One region of the Fusibacter fontis genome, then DNA from elsewhere that is predicted to be linked to it. Evidence: riboswitches for the same ligand, from Rfam matches in the RefSeq annotation. Region 1 holds a riboswitch; the other holds the start of a gene.
The links. A riboswitch is a leader RNA that binds a small molecule or an ion and turns the genes downstream of it on or off. The one in region 1 is predicted to bind cyclic di-GMP.
Positions count from the first base shown of each region.

Region 2: another riboswitch for cyclic di-GMP. It lies ahead of ACZ41W_RS01155 (GspE/PulE family protein); the one in region 1 lies ahead of ACZ41W_RS10440 (InlB B-repeat-containing protein).

Region 1 is NZ_AP042445.1:2,343,709-2,347,142, forward strand. It holds gene ACZ41W_RS10440 (InlB B-repeat-containing protein) at 1-2,255, opposite strand, end outside; cyclic di-GMP riboswitch class I at 2,286-2,381, opposite strand; gene ACZ41W_RS10445 (hypothetical protein) at 2,432-2,662, opposite strand; gene ACZ41W_RS10450 (InlB B-repeat-containing protein) at 2,918-3,434, opposite strand, start outside.
Region 2 is NZ_AP042445.1:294,468-297,901, reverse strand. It holds gene ACZ41W_RS01160 (type IV pilus twitching motility protein PilT) at 1-136, opposite strand, end outside; gene ACZ41W_RS01155 (GspE/PulE family protein) at 229-1,914, opposite strand; cyclic di-GMP riboswitch class I at 2,058-2,141, opposite strand; gene ACZ41W_RS01150 (prepilin peptidase) at 2,204-2,989, opposite strand; gene ACZ41W_RS01145 (hypothetical protein) at 3,397-3,434, shown strand, end outside.

The sequences.
Region 1 (3,434 bases):
ATTTGAGTCCAGTGTGCTTTTAATGTGATACTATCTTTTAAAACGTATTCGCTATTGATTGGTGCTACGCCTTCTGGTAAATACCAGCCAGCAAATTCATAACCTTCTTTTTCAGTTAATGGCAATGTGCCAATTTTTGCGTCTACTACTGAATCAAATGAAGGTACTGGATTTCCGCCATTCGCATCAAATGTCACTGTTACTGGTTTTGCAGTCCAGTGTGCAACTAATGTGATATTTTGAGTAACTGGTGTTGAGAAATCGTATTTATCATTTCCTAAATACCAACCATCAAATGTATAACCCTCTTTTTCAACTTCTTGTGCTGAAACTGCAGTGTTATATTTAACAGTTTGTGGTGTTGATGAACCTGTTTTAAATGTTCCTTTATTTGCATCAAATGTTACTGTATAGTCTTTTGCTTCCCATTTTGCTGTTACGTTAATAGTTGTTTTAATTGCTGTATCTTGAGTAAACTCTGTACCATTTTCAAAGAACCAACCTTTAAATTCGTATCCTTCTTTTGTCGGTACTGGAAGTGGTCGGATATATGCGTTATAAGGTACTTCAGCTTGGTCTACATATGAGCCACCGTTTGAATCATAGTTAACTTTGTAAAGATTTGTTTTCCATTGAGCTGTAACGTCTAAGTTTGAAGTGACTACTGTGTTCGCTTTAAACTCAGTACCATCTGCAGTTGTCCATTTTAAGAATGTTTTTCCTTCAATTGAAACTACTGGTAACGAACCAACTGTTTTGCCGTGTTGTACTTTAACAGCAGCCGGATCAGATTCTGTGCCGTTTCCATGATAAGTCACTGTATATTCTTTTAACTGCCATTTTGCTTTAACAGTCATGTTATCTAATACTTTTGTTGCTACTGTAAATTCAGTTGTTCCATCTGCTAAGAACCAACCTTTAAAGTCATATCCTTCTTTTGTTGGTGTTGGTGTAGAGGTTACTGATTGATTGTATTTCACTTTTACAGTTTTTGGTTCAGTCATATTTCCGCCATCTGGATTGTATGTTACTGTGTACTCATTTGGCGTCCATTTTGCAAATACTGTCATGCTATTTCTTACGATTGTAGAAGTTGTAAATTTAGTTGCATTTGTCATGTTATTTGCATCTGTATACCATCCACCAAATGCATGACCAGTTAATGTTGTAGTTGGAAGTGGGTTAATTGCTGATGCATAATCAATTGTTTGAGCTGGAACAGCTGAGCCACCTTTTGCTTCAAAAGTAACTGTAACTCGATCAGCTAATCCTTTGATTGTTCCATTTACTTGGTTTTCAACTGGAACATTAAATGTATAACCTAATGACACCAATGTTTGTGATGTATTTGTTCCATTTACTGGATCAAATGCAAATACATCTGTTACTTGTTTAGTTCCTTTTACTTTAAATGTAAAATCTTGGAAATCTGCTGCAACCATACTATTTAAAGCTTTAGTATAAGTTACTGTTGTTTCACCTGCTGTTGTTTTTTCTGATTTTGTAAAGCCTGTTAATGAAAATTCAACTGATGGATTTGTACCAGCATTTGAATATTTAAAACTAATGACAACATTACCATCTTTGATTTCTTTTGTTGGTGCAGATACTGTAATGTTTGCTGCAGTTGGTTTTGGAGTACCTGGTAAACTCATTAAGTAATCATAAACTGCTCTAACATTTTCTGCATTGTTTTCCCATCTTGGTGTACTTCCGTTTGAATAATGCCATACAGCTGCTTGTGTTGCTGCAATCGCATCTTCAGTACTTAATTTATTTCCTTCATAATACTTATCTTTTACAGTAAAACCTAACCAATTAGTTTTATAAGTCCAATAACTATTAAAAAAATAAGTTGAGTTTTTAAATGTATTTACCTTAGCTTCTAATGTTTCTAAGTTTACGTTAGAAAATCCGTTTGTGATAATAGTTCTTACTTTTGGTGCATTGCTTCCAATGTAAGAAATATCTTCTAAAAACTTAGCGTTATAAAATGCATTCTTTTTAATCTCAGTTGATTTATCCACGCAATATGCATTGTAAATCACATTTCCTGGATTTTTAACGACATCAAACATCATAGTTATTGCTTCTCTTCCACTTCCATCTGTGAAATCAAGCGAAGAACCTTGATAACCATTTCCTTTATACTGGAACGTGTCGCCTGTTTCAGCGAAGCTCATTGTCGGTATGCCGCTAAGTACTAAAATTGCGACCAATACCATTGATACTACTTTCTTCATCGTGTTTCTCATGTGTTTTTCTCCTTTGCCAAATAAATTTCCTTTGGCAGTCGGACGGTCTTGGTTTTCGTGATTCACTCAAACTTTAGACTCCAGACTTTGCGTCCTCAGCTTTCACTGAGTTTGCCCTTGCATTATAGGTGTTTGCTACTTGTAATGCATTTCTTTCAAGTCATTTATGTAAATGCTTAAACGACATTGATAACTTTACTATCTGTCCAGTTTCTCATGGGACTTTCCACAGTGGACTGAGCAGCTACTGCTGTACTGATCAGGTTGAGCATTTCAAGTTCACTTCTAAAATGCATCTTTTTACCTGTATCTAACCACTCAATCACGCCTTGCCAGCTCTGATTTTCCTGATGATGAATGGTTACTAAAAAATTTGTTCCGAAATGATTTTTTGGAATAGATCCCAATCCATACACCTCCATCCTCGGAATTTGCTGTGGTCTATCACCACTATCAATATCTTACCAAATGATTGTGACACCGTATGCACATCTATGTGACATCCTTGTGACAACACAAAAACCGGATCATCTCGTGTCACACTGCTTTTACTTTTCAGTATTTGCAATGCATACACGGATAATCCGGTTTTGTATTTTCTAACAAATTCAGTTAGTAAACTTTAATTTTATTTATTAACCTGATTCTTGGTGCTAAAAAATTTATTTTTTCTTTTTAAGATAAATCCCAATTGCTGAGATGACACCACCGAGTCCATAGAAGAGTTCTGCTGGAAGTTGACCAGTTTGTGGTAATGCATCACCAAGCGGTGTTTCCTCCTCTACAAGCTCTTCTTCATTTGGTACGAGTTGTGGCGTACTGAATGAATCGATATCAAATGGTTCTGTTGCAGCTGCTAGTGGTGTTTCTTCTTCATTGACAACGACTCCATTAGAATAAACATAAGTCACTGTAGTTGTACCTTCAGTAATGATGCCACTTGCATTAGCCGGTGTTGATACTAAAGAATAGCCTTCAAATGCAAGTTCTACTGTTGAGTATGAACTACCAACTTCACCTGTGATGCTAGAAGATGAAAGCAAATTACCTTCTGTATCTTCATAGTTGACGATGACGGTACCATTCACTGTTGGATTTGGTGTTGGTCCTTCAGTTTCAGGTTGAGTTGGAGGTTCTGTAACTGGTTCTGTCGGTGGAGTTGTAGGTGGCTCTGTTGGT
Region 2 (3,434 bases), 1.3 Mb from region 1:
CGTCCGGCATCAACCTTTGCTCTGTCATGCGAATTAAGCTTCCGTTAACCCGCATAATTGGAGGCGATGCAACTGTGATATGAACGTCAGATGCTTTATGCTCTATGGCGATTTCAAGATATTTGTGTAATTCCATACACCCTCCATTTTAATTGGACTCAACAATTATTAATAGATTTCAAGTGTTGATAGATTTCAACTATGATGCAGTTTAGTCACATATTCTCATTATTCATCAAAGCTAAATGTCATTCTGTTCATCTCATCAAGAGTCGTAACGCCCTTTTTCACAAGTTCTCTACAAGTTGCGTTTAAGGTTGTCAGTCCTTTTTCAACCGCTCTTTTTTTGATGTCGTCAATACTTTGACTTGTACTGATGAGATTTCTAATTTCTCTGTCCACTACAAGCACTTCATGTATCGCAGTTCTTCCAGAATATCCGGTATGATTACACGAATTACAGCCTGTTCCTACAAATATCTCTAGTTCTGTATCATGTGGCAAACTTAACAAATCCAACTCGTCATAGCTTGCTAAATGCCCCACTTTACATTTATTACATACCTTCTTTACAAGACGCTGAGCGATAATGCCCACCACAGACGAACTCACCAAGTAGTTTTCAATGCCCATATCCTCAAGTCTTGAAATGGTGCTAACCGTATCATTTGTATGGATAGTGGACAGTACAATATGTCCTGTTATAGCGGCTCTTACTGCAATTTCAGCAGTTTCTGCATCACGAATTTCTCCTACCATGATAATATCTGGATCTTGTCGTAATATGGATCTTAATCCACTTGCAAAAGTGAGACCTGCTTTCACGTTTACTTGCACTTGATTAATGCCTTCTAATCGATATTCAACAGGGTCTTCAACCGTAATGATGTTTTTAGTTTCTTTATTTAGCTCTTTTAAAAGTGAATACAAGGTTGTGGTCTTTCCGCTTCCAGTTGGACCTGTTACCAAGATAATTCCCTCAGGAACTTTCATGATTTTTTCAAGCATGTCTAAATTATGATCTGTAAAACCGAGATCTTCTTTTTGAACCACTAAACTATTACGATCAAGTAAACGAATAACGATTTTCTCACCATACACAGTTGGTAAAATTGAGATCCGCATATCAATTGGAATGCCTTCGATAATCGTTTCTACACGCCCGTCTTGAGGAATTCTCTTTTCAGAGATATTCATTTTTCCTAATATTTTGATTCTCGTTACAATTGCAGAGTGTGTCGCTTTAGCAGGAGTCATCATTTCTCGAAGCTCACCATCTATACGATACCGAATACGGACTGTTCTCTCATAAGGTTCAATATGAATATCACTTGCTTTGCTCTTAACCGCTTGCGAAATGATTGTATTCACCAATCGAACCATCGGTGAATTGGTAACATCCGCGTCTTCAGTTTCTTCATCTTCTTCAGTAAATCCAATTTGTGATTTAAAGTCTTCAACTGCCTTTTCTGCTTTTTCAGAGGCATCGTAATAGCGATTAATGGCTTTTGCAATATCCGATTGTGAACAGATTACAGGATTAATATCCATCGCAGTAATCAAGCGAATATCGTCCTTTGCAATCATATCAAGTGGATCAACCATGGCAATGGTAATCACATTATTTTCTAATCGAATCGGAATGACCATGTGCTTACGTGCTAGACTTTCACTAATTAATTTAGGCACTTTCGGATCTATATAAATATTGTTAATGTCTACATAGGGGATTTGATACTGTTCCTCCAACACCTTAAACAATTGATCTTCAGTAATCCAACCTTGTGTAATCAGTGTAACACCTAGCTTTTGACCAGTTGATTTTTGCAAATCTAACGCTTTAAATAATTTATCTTCATCGATGACACCATTTTTCACTAAAATGTCACCAAGACGCATTTTTTGAGCTGCCATCGAATGTACTCCTATTCTTACTTCGAAATTATTACGTTTTCTCAATATTTATTATACACTTATACTAGGCATCTGCTCAAGCCTTTAAATGGCTTGTCATTGACAATATACCCAAATAAAATAAAAAAACTGCAGTTTAAAAAAACTGCAGTTGAACGATCATAGCATTATGCCTTAGACTTCTAACTTTGCGTCCTGTATTTTCATACAGTTTGCCGATATTTTCATTATAAATCTATCAACATTATACATGTATTTCGTGAAATTGTAAACGTTTAATTCATGTAAATTATCCAGTTACAATTGCTAGCAACTCTGTACCATATAAAATTGTGATTAAGCACGAAACAACAATGAAAGGAGCAAACGGAATTGTCTCCATTTTGTCTTTCTTCAAACCAATCAGCCAATAAATTCCAAAAAATCCACCCAATACAAAAGATAACCATATGACCATAAGAGCAAACTTCCAACCTAGAAAAAGACCTATGGGTGCAAACACTTTGATATCCCCCATTCCAATTCCAGAACGCTTTGCAATGACAAATGACAACAGTGCAATAAGTATCATGACGCCAACCGGTACAAGTGCTGCTAAAAGCGGCGTTAACCAACTTGTCACATGATAGATTGAGTACAAATGGATATAGCTCATAACAACTGGAATCGTCCCTACAATTAACCCAAAGATGACAATAGAATTTGGAATCATCTTATGATCATAATCTATAAAAAATATAACCGTCAACAACGCAATAAAAATCCACAAAATCAACGTGTCATAACTCAAACCAAACTTGATGTAAATCGCTAAAAACAATAGACCTTCTAGTAATTCCACAAATGGATATCGAAATGAAATCTTTGATTGGCAGGTTCTGCATTTGCCACGCAAAAAAATCCAGCTAAATAAAGGGATCATATCAATTGCTGTTAATACTTTACCACAGCTTCCACATCGAGACCTTGGTTTTACGATACTTAAACCTACTGGAATTCGATAAATACAAACATTTAAAAAGGACCCTATAATCATGCCAAATAAAGTGACCAAGGACATCAAATATATCGTCAAAACAACCTCCTACAGGATTCTACACATTTTGAACTAACGGTAACTGAACAATTCAAGTTTAACATATTTAAGTTAACAAATTTAAGCTTTACAATTTCAATCATTTATATCACCATCATAACATAATACGATAGAAAGAAACAATGCTTCACTCCAATTTATTATTTGTTCATTTTCGCATTCAAAGCAACAGATTCACAACAGTTGATCCATAACAGTTGATTCACAACAGTTGATTCATAACAGTTGATTCATAACAGTTGATTCATAACAATAGATTTAATTCTTTATTAATAAATTTTATGTTCATTTTTCATTTCATTGGGGTATACTAATAAAAGTACAAGCAAAAGTTGACATACGTATTTTGCGACTGTCATATTTAGAAGTGAATTAAGGAGAAAGCGATGGAAGATTTTAGTCGCTTGGACGAACTGTCCAAGAT